DNA from 2 places in the Leifsonia sp. AG29 genome. Region 1 is predicted to be linked to the other one. Evidence: predicted binding sites of a transcription regulator. Region 1 holds the regulator's gene; the other holds the start of a gene.
What was found. The regulator LexA, encoded in region 1, represses DNA repair genes until DNA is damaged. The targets are predictions, from matches to a motif close to TCGAACANNTGTTCGA.

Region 1 (7,385 bases):
GGCGCGCCGGGTCGGGGCCGCTCTCTCGCGCCCTCGGATCCCGCGTCAGCGCCCGGCGACATCCAGCGCCTCGGGGAGGGTGAACGCACCCGAATACAGCGCCTTGCCCACGATGGCGCCCTCGACGCCCAGCGGCACGAGCTCGCGCAGTGCGGCGATGTCGTCGAGGCTCGAGATTCCGCCCGAGGCGACCACCGGGCGGTCCGTCCGCTCCGTCACCTGCTTCAGGAGATCGATGTTGGGACCGCGGAGGGTGCCGTCCTTCGTGACGTCGGTGACGACGTAGCGGGCGCACCCGGCCTCCTCGAGCCGCTCGAGCACCTCCCAGAGGTCGCCGCCCTCCCGGGTCCAGCCGCGTGCGGCGAGCGTCGTTCCGCGCACGTCGAGTCCGACGGCGATCGCCTCGCCGTAGCGGCCGATCACGGTCGCGGCCCACTCGGGGTTCTCGAGCGCGGCCGTGCCCAGGTTGACGCGCGTCGCGCCCGCCTCGAGCGCCTGCTCGAGCGATTCGTCGTCCCGGATGCCCCCCGACAGCTCGATGTTGACGCCCTTGACCTGCTTGATGACGCGCCGCAGCAGGCCGCGGTTGTCGCCGCGCCCGAATGCCGCGTCGAGGTCGACGAGGTGGATCCACTCCGCTCCGGCCTCCGCCCACTCCGCGGCGGCATCGACCGGGTCGCCGTAGTTCGTCTCGCTGCCGGCCTCGCCCTGGGTGAGGCGCACGGCCTTCCCGTCCGCGACGTCGACCGCCGGGAGCAGGACGAGCCGGGGCGTGCTGATGAAATCGGTCACTGTGTGTCTTCCTCGAATCGGTGGGAGCGTGGCGGCCCGGGGCCGGGGATCCGGCGCCTAGAGCGCGGAGACCCAGTTGCGGAGCAGCCGGATCCCGGCCTGCCCGGACTTCTCGGGGTGGAACTGCGTCGCGCTGAGCGGCCCGTTCTCGACGGCCGCGACGAACCGGGACCCGTGCTGGGCCCAGGTGACGCGCGGCTTCGGGAAGGGCCCGCTCGCCTCGAGCGTCCACTCCCGAGCCGCGTACGAGTGCACGAAGTAGAAGCGCTCGTCGCGGATCCCGGCGAACAAGGCCGAGTCCTCGGGCGCTTCCACCGTGTTCCAGCCCATGTGGGGCACGACATCGGCGCGGATGAGGTCGACCGTCCCCGGCCACTCGCCGAGACCCTCGGTCTCGATGCCGTGCTCGACGCCGCGCTCGAACAGGACCTGCATGCCGACGCAGATGCCGAGGACGGGGCGGCCGCCCGCCAGGCGTCGGTCGATCACCTCGTCGCCGTGGGAGGCGCGGAGACTGTCGACGACCGCCGTGAACGCTCCGACCCCCGGGACGAGGAGTCCGTCGGCCTCGAGGGCACGACGGCGGTTCCCGGTCAGCTCGACGTCGGCTCCGGCCGTCTCCAGAGCCTTCACGGCGGAGTGGACATTCCCCGACCCGTAGTCGAAGACCACCACGCCGGGGCGCTTCCCGTCGGCCCGGAGGCCGGGGGCCGTGGTCACAGGGCGCCCTTCGTCGAGGGGATGCCGCGGACCAGGGGGTCGAGGGCCTTCGCCTGCCGGAACGCGCGCGCGAACGCCTTGAACTCCGCCTCGGCGATGTGGTGCGGATCACGGCCGCCGAGGACGGTGACGTGGGTCGTGATGGCGGCGTTGAACGAGATCGCCTCGAACACGTGGCGGACCATGGAGCCGGTGAAGTGACCGCCGATGAGGTGCAGCTCGAACCCGGCCGGCTCACCGGCGTGCACGAGGTAAGGGCGGCCCGAGATGTCGACGACGGCCTGCACGAGCGCCTCGTCGAGCGGGACGAGCGCGTCGCCGTAGCGCGAGATCCCCGACTTGTCGCCGAGCGCCTCCCGGATGGCCTTGCCGAGCACGATGCCGATGTCCTCGACGGTGTGGTGCACGTCGATGTCGGTGTCGCCCGAGGCCACGACGCGGAGGTCGGTCAGCGAGTGCTTCGCGAACGCCGTGAGGAGGTGGTCGTAGAACGGGACGCTGGTGCGGATCTCGCTCTCGCCGGTGCCGTCGAGGTCGAGGCTCAGCTCGATCTGCGACTCGCTGGTCGCCCGTTCGACCGTCGCGGTCCGATTCGTCATGCCTTCGATCCTATCGGCGCGTCGGCAGCCGCCCCCGAGGGCCGCCCGAGGGCGGCGAGCGCCTCGAGGAAGGCCGTCGTCTCCGCCTCGGTGCCGGCGGTCACCCGGAGGTGGTTCGGGATGCCGACGTCGCGGATGAGGATGCCCCGCTCGGCGAGCGCCTCGAACGTCGCGGCCGGGTCGTCCACGCCTCCGAACAGCACGAAGTTGCTGCCGCTCCGGTGGGGCTGGTAGCCGAGACGGGCGAGCTCGCTCACGAGACGGTCGCGCTGCGCCCGGATCTCGCCGACCATGGCCAGCATCTCGTCGGCGTGGGCCAGCGCGCCGAGGGCGGCCGCCTGGGTGATCGCCGACAGGTGGTACGGCAGCCGGACGAGCCGGAGGGCGTCGATCGCGGCCGGGTCGCCCGCCAGATAGCCGACGCGCGCTCCGGCGAACGCGAAGGCCTTGCTCATCGTCCGGGAGATGAGGAGGCGCGGCCGCCCGGGGAGGAGCGTCAGCGCGGAGGGCTCTCCGTCGGGCATGAACTCGGCGTACGCCTCGTCGACGATCACCATGCCGCGCGCGGCGTCGTAGGCCGCCTCCACAGTCTCGAGGCTGAGCGGCGTGCCCGTCGGGTTGTTGGGCGAGCAGAGGATCACGAGATCCGGGTCGAGGCGGATGATCTCCGCAGCCGCGGTGGCGGGCGAGAGCTCGTACTCGGCGTCGCGGCGGCCGGCCAGGTACCCGGTGCCGGTTCCGGAGGCGAGCAGCGGATACATCGAGTAGGTCGGCGCGAACCCGAGCAGCGTCCGGCCCGGGCCGCCGAAGGCCTGGAGGATGTGCTGCAGCACCTCGTTCGATCCGTTGGCCGCCCAGAGCTGCTCGGCGGTGAGACCGTGCCCGAGATAGCGCGCGAACGCCTCACGGAGCTCGGTGAACTCGCGGTCCGGATAGCGGTTGATTGTGCCGACCGCGGCGGCCACGCGGGCAACGATGTCGGCGGCCACATCGTCCGGCACGGGATGCGTGTTCTCGTTGACGTTGAGCGCGACGGGCACCGGACGCTGCGGCGCTCCGTACGGTGAGCGACCGCGCAGGTCATCTCGGATCGGCAGCTCGGAAAGCGAAGTCACCGTTCAATCGTAGCCAGCGCGACCTGGGTGGCTCCGCTGTGTGACGAGCCCGCCTACTTCTCGTATTTGGCGGGGATGGCCAGCTGCTGGCCGGGCGTCACCACCGCGCTCTGGAGGCCGTTGAGCGAGACCAGATCGGCGATGACGTCGCGAGGGTCGGCGCTCGGCGCAACGCGCTCGGCGACCGACCAGAGGGAGTCGCCGGACTGGACCGTGACGTAGTGGAAGGAGGCGTGGGTCTGCTCACCGCTCGCGATCGCTCCGCCGCCGTTGAGGGCGAAGACGAGAGCGCCGACGATCAGCGGGAGCGCGACGAGGGCGGACACGACGGCCCGGCCGCGCCGGGTGAGCCGCAGCCGGACGCGCGCTCCCTCGGGCAGCGGCGGCACCGCACGCAGCGTGGGAACCGACTCGCTCATCAGTACTGCACTCATGGCCGTGACCTCCTCAGATTTCGCGGATGCGAAGCTGTGTTCCGAATGTATCTTCGAATGTTCGAAACCGCAAGACCGTGATGGAGGAGCGGGACGACGCGACTCTGTCGCGACACACTCGAACATGTGTTTGTCTCGCCGCTGCATCGTGGATACAGTTTCGACTGTCTGAGGACATCAGACCAGGCACCACCGACATTCGAGCTCTGAGGCCGTCGGCAGGCCTGATCATCCTCCGATCGGGCGGGGCCACGAAGGGACGAGCGTGTCGAACGAGAACCAGGCGCAGCGGGGCGGGACGCGCCGGCGCAAGAACCTCAGCGAGAAGCAGCTGGCCATCCTGGAGGTCATCCAGCGCTCGGTGAGCCAGCGCGGCTATCCGCCGAGCATGCGCGAGATCGGCGACGCCGTCGGCCTGTCCTCGCTCTCCTCGGTGACCCACCAGCTCAACCAGCTCGAGCTCAGCGGCTACCTGCGCCGCGACCCGAATCGGCCGCGGGCCCTCGAGATCCTCATCGATCTCCCGGCCTCGTCGGCGCCGTCGCTCGACTACGAGAACCAGACCCCGGTCGGCGACGCGACGATGGTGCCGCTCGTGGGGCGGATCGCGGCGGGCGTCCCGATCACCGCCGAGCAGCAGGTCGACGAGGTGTTCCCCCTCCCCCGCCAGCTGGTCGGGAACGGCGAGCTCTTCATGCTGAAGGTGGTCGGGGAGTCGATGATCGACGCGGCCATCTGCGACGGGGACTGGGTCGTCATCCGCGCCCAGAACACCGCCGAGAACGGCGACATCGTCGCGGCGATGCTCGACGAGGAGGCCACCGTCAAGGTGTTCCGCCAGCGCGACGGCCACACCTGGCTGCTCCCCCGCAACTCCAACTTCGAGCCGATCCTCGGCGACTACGCGCAGGTTCTCGGCAAGGTCGTCGCCGTGCTCCGCGCCGTCTGACCCGCGGAGCAGAAGGGGCGCATCACCGCGAGGTGATGCGCCCCTTCTGCGTCATGCGACTCAGACGGTCGCCGCCGCCTTCTCGCGGATCGAGCGGGTCGCCTCCACGATGTTGCGGAGCGACGCGACGGTCTCGTCGTAGCCGCGGGTCTTCAGTCCGCAGTCCGGATTCACCCAGAGCTGGCGGCCCGGGATGGCGTCGAGTGCCGTCTCGAGGAGCTCGGTCACCTCGGCGACCGAGGGCACGCGCGGCGAGTGGATGTCGTAGACGCCCGGGCCGATCCCGTGCTCGAAGCCCGAGCGCTGGATGTCGTGCACCACCTCCATGCGGCTTCGCGCCGCCTCGATGCTCGTGACGTCGGCGTCGAGGTTCCGGATGGCGTCGATGACCACGCCGAACTCCGAGTAGCAGAGGTGGGTGTGGATCTGCGTCTCGTCGCGGACACCGGCGGTCGACAGGCGGAACGACCCGACCGACCAGTCGAGGTAGTCGTCCTGAGCGGCCTTCTTCAGCGGGAGCAGCTCGCGCAGTGCCGGCTCGTCCACCTGGACGACGCGGATTCCCGCGGCCTCGAGGTCCGCGATCTCGTCGCGCAGCGCGAGGGCGACCTGACGGGCGGTCTCGGCCAGCGGCTGGTCGTCGCGCACGAACGACCAGGCCAGGATGGTCACCGGGCCGGTGAGCATGCCCTTCACCGGCTTCTCCGTGAGCGACTGCGCGTAGGTCGACCAGTCGACGGTGATCGGCTTCGGCCGCGACACGTCGCCCCACAGGATCGACGGACGCGTGCAGCGCGAGCCGTACGACTGCACCCAGCCGTTCTTCGTCACGGCGAACCCGTCGAGGTTCTCGGCGAAGTACTGCACCATGTCGTTCCGCTCGGGCTCGCCGTGCACGACGACGTCGATGCCGAGCTCCTCCTGGAGGTCCACCACGCGCTTGATCTCGTCGCGCATGCGACCGAGGTACTCCGCCTCGCTGATCAGGCCCTTCGCGAGCTGCGCCCGCGCCCGGCGGATGTCGCCGGTCTGCGGGAACGATCCGATCGTGGTGGTCGGCAGGAACGGCAGGTGGAGCGCCTCCTCCTGGGCCTGGAGGCGCGCGGAGTAGTCGCCACGCCGGTAGTCGGCCTCGGTGAGGGCCGCCTCGCGCTCGCGCACCGACGGGACGCGGACGCCGGGCGCACCCGCGCGGTCGGCGAGCGCCTCCCGCGCGGCGCGCAGCTGCTCCTCGATCGCCTCATGCCCGTCGGTCAGACCGTGCGCGAGCGTCGCGACCTGGCCGACCTTCTGGTCGGCGAAGGCCAGCCAGCTCCGCAGGCGGGCGTCGAGCTCGGGCTCGTCCTCGATGTCGTGCGGGACGTGCAGGAGGGACGTGGAGGTGGAGACGGCCAGGTTCGGGCTGAGCGACAGCAGCTCGGTGAGCCGGCCGAACGCGGCGTCGAGGTCGCCGCGCCAGATGTTGTGTCCGTCGATGACGCCGCCGACGAGCGTCTTGGTGAGGAGCGACGTCGCCGTCCCGGCGTCGAGGCCCGACGGCACGGTGCCGCGGACGAGGTCGAGGGAGATCGCCTCGACCGGCGTGGAGGCGAGCGCCGGGAGGGCGTCGTCGAGCGAGCCGTACGGAGCGGCCACGAAGATCGCCGGACGAGCGGAGGCGGCGCCGAGCGCGTCGTAGGCCTGGCGGACGGCCGCGAGGACGGCTTCCCGCGGCTCGTCGATGCTCTCGCTGACGAGGGCCGGCTCGTCGAGCTGCACCCACGGCGCCCCGGCCTCCGCGAGGCGGGCGAGGAGCTCGCGGTAGACGGGAACCAGGTCGGCGAGACGCGACAGCGGTCGGAACCCCTCGGGCGCCTCGTCGCTCGGCTTGCTGAGCAGGAGGAACGTCACCGGGCCGACGAGGACGGGACGCGTCACGAAGCCCGCGGCCGCCGCCTCCTCGAACTCGCGGACGATGCGGTCGGACGCGAGCCGGAACTCCGTCTCCGGGCCGATCTCCGGCACGAGGTAGTGGTAGTTCGAGTCGAACCACTTGGTCATCTCGAGCGGCGCGCGCTCGCCCTCGCCCCGCGCGATGGTGAAGTACCCGGCGAGATCGATCGACCCGTCCGCAGAGGCCAGATCAGCGAACCGGGACGGAACCGCGCCGACGGCGACGGCCGCGTCGAGCACCTGGTCGTAGAAGCTGAAGCTCTCGGGGATGGAGGCGTCGTCGCGGCCGAGGCCAAGACCAGCCAGCCGCTCCCGCGTCGCCGCACGAAGCTCGGCCGCGGTCGCCTCCAGCTCGTCGGCGGTGGTGGAACCGGCCCAGAACGCCTCGACGGCCTTCTTGAGCTCGCGCCGGCGGCCGATGCGCGGGTAGCCGAGGATGGTGCCCGTCGGGAAGGCGGGGGTGGTGTCGGTCATGCTGTCTCACTCTCTGGGATGGTGCGGGTGGAGGCGGGAGCGGTCGCGGCGCTCGCGTTCGCGAGCACGCCCGCGCGTTCGAGCACCGCCAGCACCGCTTCGTGCTGATTGAACGTGTACAGGTGGAGTCCGGGAGCGCCGCCGTCGAGCAGCCGGCGGCCGAGCCGTGCGGCCCAGTCGATGCCGATCTCGCGGCGCCCCTCGTCGGTCGGCTCGACCTCGAGCTGGATCGCCAGATCGCTCGGAAGGTCCTCGCCGCTCAGCTCCAGCATGCGGCGCAGTCGGGCCGGCGACGTGACGGGCATGATGCCCGGGAGGATCGGGAAGGCGACGCCCGCCTCCTTGGCCCGCTGGGCGAAGTGGAGATAGT
Region 2 (7,385 bases), 290 kb from region 1:
GAGGTTCACATGTACGCCGACGTGCTCACGGACTCGATGAAGAACGCGATCGAAGAGACGAGCCGCCGGCGCGACAAGCAGATCGAGTACAACCGGGTCAACGGCATCGATCCGCAGCCGCTGCGCAAGCGGATCGCCGACATCACCGACGTCCTCGCGCGCGAGGAGGCCGACACCGCCCGCATCCTCGCGGGGCGCGAGCAGAAGCGGAAGAGCCCGACCCCCAACCTGCGGAACGGCGGCATCGCCGCTCAGGGTGCCGCCGAGCTCGAGTCGCTGATCGCCGACCTCAATCAGCAGATGCTGGCCGCCGCGGGCGAGTTGAAGTTCGAGCTCGCGGCCCGGCTGCGAGACGAGCTGTCCGACCTCAAGCGCGACCTGCGCCAGATGGAGAAGGCCGGCCACCTCGGCTAGCGCCGGGGATCCGCGAGGCGCACCGAGCGCTGCCGGGCCGGGGTTACGGTGACTGTGTGGAGAAGACACCGGGCCGGCGACGTGTGACGCTCATCGGGACGGCCGCGCTCGTGATCGTCGCCACGATCGGCATCGCCGTGCAGGGGCAGCCGGAGTTCGGTGCTCCGCGAATGTTCCTGCCGCCCGCTCCGATCAGCACCCTCCCTCCGAGTAACCAGCGGCTCCGGGGCACGCCGTCGCCGGAGCACGCCCAGCGCGAGCTCCGCATCGACCTGTCCTGGCTCCTGCTCGCGCTCATCGTCCTCGCCATCGTGATCGTGCTCGCGCTGATCGTGCGGAGGCTTCGCCGGGCCGCCCTTGCGGCACCGCCTCCGCTCACGGCCCTCACAGACCTGCCTCCGTCTGCCCCGGTCCCGGCGCCCGACCGCGCCCCGGAGCCGGCGCGGGTTCTCCGCGGCCTCGACCTCGCCTCGGCGGAGCTCGCCGCCCACCGCGATCCGCGCACAGCGGTCGAGCGCGCCTGGGTCGGACTGGAGCAGGGCGCAGCCGAATCAGGCGTCCGTCGCCTCGCGGCGGAGACGCCATCGGAATTCACGGCGCGTGTCGTTGCTCGCGTAGCGCCGGACGAGGGCGCCGCGCGGTCCCTTCTCGGGGTCTACCTGCGAGCGCGGTTCTCCGCCGAGCCGATCACGGCGGACGACATCGCGACGGCGACAGCGGCGGTCGACGCGCTCCGCGCCTCCTGGAGCACGAAGGCCACCGGCAGGAGCTCGCGATGAAGGCGACGCGCGCCGCGCTTTCCCGCCGACTCGTCACCAGGCTGGCGCTGTGCGCGGTCTTCGGCGCCGCGGTCGGCGCCTGCGCGTGGTACCTGGGGATGGACGCTGCGCACGCGGCCGGCCTCGGCGCCATCGCACTCGGCCTCACCTCCTGCCTCTCGATGATCGGCGACGCGGCACCCGTGGCTTGGGCTCCCGACCCGGCGCCCGCACGACCCGGATCCCGGCGGGACGTCGTCCAGCTGGGCTGGGCGCTCGGCGCGCGCGGTGGCCGGGTTTCAGCCGAAGGCATGCGCAGGGTCAGATCGCTGGCGGCCCGCGCCCTCGCCGCGCACGGAGTGGACCTCGACGACCCGGCGCACGCCGACACGTTTCAGCGGTTGATCGGGCCCTCCGCGGTGTCCCTCGTCGCACGCGGAGCGCAGGCGCCGCGTACCGTGCAGGTGGAGGCTCTGCTCGCTCGCCTGGAGGAACTCTCCGTCAGCCCTGTCCGCCCCACCGAGGAGTCCCGTCATGGCCGTTGACCCGCCTGTCACCCCGCATCCTCCGGACGGCCACGCGACCGAGCCGCTTCCCGTCGCCGAGGTGGCACGCCTCGGGGCAGCGGTGCTCGATCGCGTCGGCACGGTCGTGGTCGGCATGGTGGAGCCTCTCCGCCTCGCTCTCGCGACGATCCTCTCCGGGGGTCACGTGCTGTTCGACGACGTACCGGGGCTCGGCAAGACTCTGGCTGCCCGCAGCATCGCGTCGGCGGTGGGCCTCGATTTCCGGAGGCTCCAGTGCACTCCCGACCTGCTGCCGTCCGACATCACCGGGTCCTTCGTCTACGTGCCGGCCGTCGCCGACTTCGAGTTCCGCCCGGGCCCCGTCTTCACCGGGCTGTTCCTCGCCGACGAGATCAACCGCACGTCGCCCAAGACGCAGTCGGCCCTGCTCGAGGCGATGGCGGAAGGGCAGGTCTCGGTCGAGGGGCGCAGTTTCCCCCTCCCGCGTCCGTTCCACGTCGTCGCCACGGCGAACCCGATCGAGTCGGAGGGGACCTACGCCCTGCCCGAGGCCCAGCTCGATCGCTTCATGGTGCGGCTCCGCGTCGGCTACCCGGACGCGGCCGGCGAGTCGAGTGTGCTCCAGGCGCGCGTGAGGCGGCGGCATGAGGTCGCCACGGTCGAGCCCGTGACCGATGCCGCGACGCTGCTCGCGATGCAGGCCGGTGTGGAGGCGGTCGATGTGGATCCTGACATCGTCGACTACTGCGTGGCCCTGGCTGCGGCGACGAGGCGGCACCGGTCGGTGGAGGTGGGAGCCTCCCCGCGCGGTTCGCAGGGCCTTCTGCTCGTCGCTCGCGCTCTAGCCGTGCTCGATGCCCGCTCCTACGTGATCCCCGACGACGTGAAGAGGGCGGCGGTCCCGGTGCTGGCGCACCGGCTCACGCTGACCGTCCAGGCGTGGACGACCGGTGTCCAGCCCGAGGACGTCGTGAGAGAGGTCGTGAACGGGGTGGCCGGTCCGCCCGCCGTCGGTCGCCCTGCGGCGACGGACGCGGGGGTCGCCGCTGAGCCGGCCCGGTGAGCACCACGGTCACCCGATGAACGCCCCAGAGACGAGCGGCGCTCGCGCGACGGAGCGCACAGCAGTCGGTGTCCGATGGGCGATGAGCCCCGCACTGGCGGGTGCCGTCGTCGTCGGTCTGGTGTGCGTCGTGGCCGGCTTCGTGCTGAGTCGCGTCGAGCCGGCCTTGGTCGGCGCGCCGCTGCTCATCGCGGCTGCCTTGAGCTGGGACCGGCGGCCGGCCACCGACGCGGTCGAGGTCACCACAGCGGCGGCTGTTCCGCCGGCGTTGGCGCTCTCGGCTACACCGGAAGCCGCCCTCACCGGTGTCGACGTCTCAGTCTCCGCGTCCTCCCGCTCCGATGCCCTCCACCTCCGGCTGACCCGGGCGGGCGCGCCTCCTGTCGATGCCGTGGTCACCCCGCGCGCCGGAGCGGCGCTGCGAATCGACGTCCCGCTCGTGCATTCGGGGCCGCAGCGGCTCCTCGCGGTCCGTGCGAGGCCGGTCGGTGCAGACGCCGGATGGGTGGGGGAGCCGGGGGCGGAGGCGCAGGTCGAGCGCGTGGTGTCCCCGCTGCGGCGGGTGGTGCGGAGCCTCCCGCTGCCCGCGAGGCTCCTCGGCCTCACGGGTCAGCACACCTCCAGCCGGCCGGGCGAGGGCGGGGAGTTCCGAGACATCGACGTGTTCCGGCCGGGCGACCGGCTCCGGCGCATCGACTGGAAGGCGACCGCGAGGGCCGGTCGTCAGGGGGAGCTCTACGTCCGGCGGACGACGGCGACCTCGGACGCCGCGATCCAGCTCGTGATCGACTCGCGCGACGACCTCGGTGCTCCCGTGGGCGACTGGGCGCGCGTCCATCCGCGTCCCGCCGTCTCGTCGCTCGACGTCGCCCGGGAGGCCGCAGCCTCTCTGGCCGCGGCATACGCGCGGAGCGGTGACCGGGTGGGCTTCGACGACCTCGCCGTCCCGGGCCGAGTGGTCCCGCCCCGAGCGGGAGCGCGGCATCGCGAACGCGTGCTTCGCGCCGTCGAGCTGACACGCGCGACCGGCGCGGCGCACGATCGCGTGCGCCCTCCGCGCCTGGCTCCGGGCGCGCTCGTGTACCTGTTCGCGACGTTCCTCGACGATCAGCCCGTGCGGCTCGCGCTCTCCTGGCGCGCGGCCGGGCATCGCGTGATCGCCGTCGACGTCCTGCCGCACCGCGATTCGTCGCAGCTCCCGCTGCGCGAGCGCATCGCACTGCGCGCGATCGAACTGGAGCGGGCGCTGCGCCTCGCACAGCTGGAAGCCTCCGGTGCGGAGCTCGTCCCCTGGGGCGACGCGACCGAGCGGGAGGCGCGGCTCTCGGTGCTCTCGCGGCCGAGGCGACCACGATGAGCGGCCTGGGCGTGACCGTCCCCGGGTGGGCGCTTCGGGCTTTGTTCGTCGCCATCGCGCTGGCTCTGGCGCTGATCGGCACACCGAACGGCCCATGGCAGGCGATCGCCGCCGTCCTCGCGGGGATCTCCGTCGCCGTTCCGCGGTGGCTGACGGCCTGGGTCCTGATCGGCGCGCTCGCGTTCTCCTGCCTCCTCGAGCCGGGCGGCCCCTCGGTGCGGCTGCTCGCCCTGATCGCGGGCGTCCACGCGATGCACGTGCTCGCCTCCTGGGCGCTCGTCACTCCGCTTGTCGCACGCCTGCAGCCCGCCGCGCTCCTCCCGTCGCTCCGCCGGTACCTGGGGGTGCAGGTCGTCGTCCAGCCGGGCACGGTCGCCCTCCTGCTCCTGGCGCGCGGATCCCAGTCCCTCGCGGCGATCGCGTCGGGCGCGGCGGTGGTGGCGCTGGTCGCCGTACTCGCTCCCGTGCTGCTGCGTCGCCGTCCGGACTGAGGGCCGTCGAGCTCCCGGCGCGAACGAATGTCGGTGGTCCCTTCTACACTCCCGAAGGTGGGAGCGCTCTGCCTCAAGACGGGTAGAATCGAACGGATCTTCGAGCGCCTCGCGCGCAGCAGGCCAGGTGCGCGCTGGGCGAACAGCCCCCGGAGCAGACGACGGATAGCGGAGAATGGAACGAGTGAGCAGCAGTCTGAGCGGCAGTCGGGGAAGCATGAGCAAGATCGCGGGTTCCCACCTGAGCGTGCGCGGAGCCCGCGTGCACAATCTGCACAACGTCGACCTCGAGATCCCGCGCGACTCCCTCGTCGTGTTCACGGGACTGTCCGGATCGGGTAAGTCGTCGCTCGCGTTCGACACGATCTTCGCGGAAGGGCAGCGGCGCTACGTCGAGTCCCTGTCGGCGTACGCCCGGCAGTTCCTGGGCCAGGTGGACCGGCCGGATGTCGACTTCATCGAGGGTCTGAGTCCTGCCGTGTCCATCGATCAGAAGTCCACCAACCGCAACCCGCGGTCGACGGTGGGCACGATCACCGAGATCTACGACTACATGCGACTGCTGTGGGCCCGCATCGGGGTGCCGCACTGCCCCGTGTGCGGTGAGCGCATCCAGCGTCAGACCGTGCAGCAGATCGCCGACCAGCTGATGGAGCTCGAACCCGGTACCCGCTACATGGTGGTGAGCCCGGTCGTCTCGCAGAAGAAGGGCGAGTTCGTCGACCTCTTCAAGGAACTCGCGGCGAGCGGGTACTCGCGCGCCCTGGTGGACGGGCAGCAGGTGCAGCTGTCCGAGCCTCCGACGCTCAAGAAGCAGTACAAGCACGACATCTCGGTCGTCGTCGACCGCCTCGTGGCCGGCCCCGACATCCTGGGCCGGCTGACCGACTCGCTCGAGACGGCCCTCGGGCTGACCGACGGGCTCGTGCAGGTCAACTTCGTCGACCGCGAAGGACCGGAGGCGTGGCAGTCGTTCAGCGAGAAGCTCTCGTGCCCCAACGGTCACCCGATCCAGCTGACCGAGATCGAGCCCCGCACCTTCTCGTTCAACGCGCCGTTCGGCGCGTGCCCGGAATGCTCGGGCCTCGGGACCCGCATGGCGGTCGATGAAGACCTGCTGCTCGGCGACGACAGCCTCAGCATCGCCGAGGGCGTCATCGTCCCCTGGACGACGCAGGGCAAAGGACTGTTCCAGTACTACGAGAAGCTCCTCGAGGGCCTCGCCCGCGATCTCAAGTTCTCCCTCAAGACGCCGTGGGGCAAGCTTCCCGCGAACGTCAAGGAGGCCGTCCTGAACGGGGACAACTTCGAGGTCAAGGTCCGCTGGAAGAACCGATACGGCCGCGAGATGTCGTACACCTCCGGTTTCGAGGGAGTGGTCCCGTACATCGAGCGCCAGTACCTGCAGGCCGAGACCGACACGCAGCGCGCCCGCTGGGCCGAGTACCTGCGGGAGGTGCCGTGCCCGGTGTGCAAGGGCAAGCGGCTGAAGCCCGAGGTGCTGGCCGTCCTCGTGCACGGCAAGAGCATCGCCGACGCCTCCGAGCTGAGCCTCAGCGACGCCCGGTCGTTCATGGAGAAGCTGCACCTCACCGAGCGCGAGCAGAAGATCGGCGCCCAGGTCCTCCGCGAGATCAAGATCCGCCTCGACTTCCTCATCCAGGTCGGACTGAGCTACCTCGACCTGTCCCGGGCCGCGGCGACTCTCTCGGGGGGTGAGGCGCAGCGCATCCGCCTGGCGACGCAGATCGGTTCCGGGCTCACCGGCGTGCTCTACGTGCTCGACGAGCCGAGCATCGGTCTGCACCAGCGCGACAACCGCCGCCTCATCGACACGCTCGTCGCGCTGCGCGACCTCGGCAACACGCTCATCGTGGTCGAGCACGACGAGGACACCATCCGCACGGCCGACTGGATCGTCGACATCGGACCGGGCGCCGGTGTCAACGGTGGCCACGTGGTCCACTCCGGTTCGTACGACGAGCTGGTGGCGAACACCGAGTCGCTGACCGGGGACTACCTCGCCGGCCGTCGGGAGATCGCGGTCCCGTCGAAGCGCCGCAAGGTCGACAAGAAGCGCATGATCCGCGTGGTCGATGCGGAGGCGAACAACCTCAAGAAGGTGACGGTCGACTTCCCGCTCGGCACCTTCGTCGCCGTCACGGGCGTGTCCGGGTCGGGCAAGTCCTCGCTCGTGAACGACATCCTCTACCGGGTGCTCGCCAACAAGCTGAACGGCGCCAGGAAGGTCCCCGGCAAGCACCGCACGGTCACCGGCCTCGAGAACCTCGACAAGGTCGTCCACGTCGACCAGGCGCCGATCGGCCGCACCCCGCGGTCGAACCCCGCCACCTACACCGGCGTGTTCGACCGCATCCGCACGCTGTTCGCCGAGACCCCGGAGGCGAAGGCACGCGGGTACCAGCCCGGCCGCTTCAGCTTCAACGTCAAGGGCGGCCGCTGCGAGGCGTGCTCCGGAGACGGCACGATCAAGATCGAGATGAACTTCCTGCCCGACGTCTACGTCGCGTGCGAGGTGTGCGGAGGCGCCCGGTACAACCGGGACACCCTCACGGTCCACTACAAGGGGAAGAACATCGCCGAGGTCCTCGACATGCCGATCAGCGAGGCGGCCGAGTTCTTCAAGCCGATCTCGGCGATCCACCGGTACCTGCAGACGCTGGTCGACGTGGGCCTCGGCTACGTCCGGCTCGGTCAGAGCGCGACAACGCTCTCCGGCGGCGAGGCGCAGCGCGTCAAGCTGGCGACCGAGTT

Region 2: uvrA (excinuclease ABC subunit UvrA) is a predicted target of LexA. The motif match lies at 4,699-4,714, and genes of this name have one in related genera.

What each region holds. Positions count from the first base shown of each region.
Region 1 is NZ_VMSF01000001.1:2,022,899-2,030,283, forward strand. Features, by position in the region: gene FPT20_RS09745 (SseB family protein) at 1-62, opposite strand, end outside; gene priA (bifunctional 1-(5-phosphoribosyl)-5-((5-phosphoribosylamino)methylideneamino)imidazole-4-carboxamide isomerase/phosphoribosylanthranilate isomerase PriA) at 46-792, opposite strand; gene hisH (imidazole glycerol phosphate synthase subunit HisH) at 850-1,512, opposite strand; gene hisB (imidazoleglycerol-phosphate dehydratase HisB) at 1,509-2,111, opposite strand; gene FPT20_RS09765 (histidinol-phosphate transaminase) at 2,108-3,226, opposite strand; gene FPT20_RS09770 (LysM peptidoglycan-binding domain-containing protein) at 3,280-3,660, opposite strand; gene lexA (transcriptional repressor LexA) at 3,926-4,609, shown strand; gene metE (5-methyltetrahydropteroyltriglutamate--homocysteine S-methyltransferase) at 4,670-7,015, opposite strand; gene FPT20_RS09785 (methylenetetrahydrofolate reductase) at 7,012-7,385, opposite strand, start outside.
Region 2 is NZ_VMSF01000001.1:1,731,877-1,739,261, reverse strand. Features, by position in the region: gene uvrB (excinuclease ABC subunit UvrB) at 1-414, shown strand, start outside; gene FPT20_RS08400 (DUF4129 domain-containing protein) at 471-1,193, shown strand; gene FPT20_RS08395 (hypothetical protein) at 1,190-1,717, shown strand; gene FPT20_RS08390 (AAA family ATPase) at 1,707-2,762, shown strand; gene FPT20_RS08385 (DUF58 domain-containing protein) at 2,845-4,119, shown strand; gene FPT20_RS08380 (hypothetical protein) at 4,116-4,610, shown strand; gene uvrA (excinuclease ABC subunit UvrA) at 4,828-7,385, shown strand, end outside.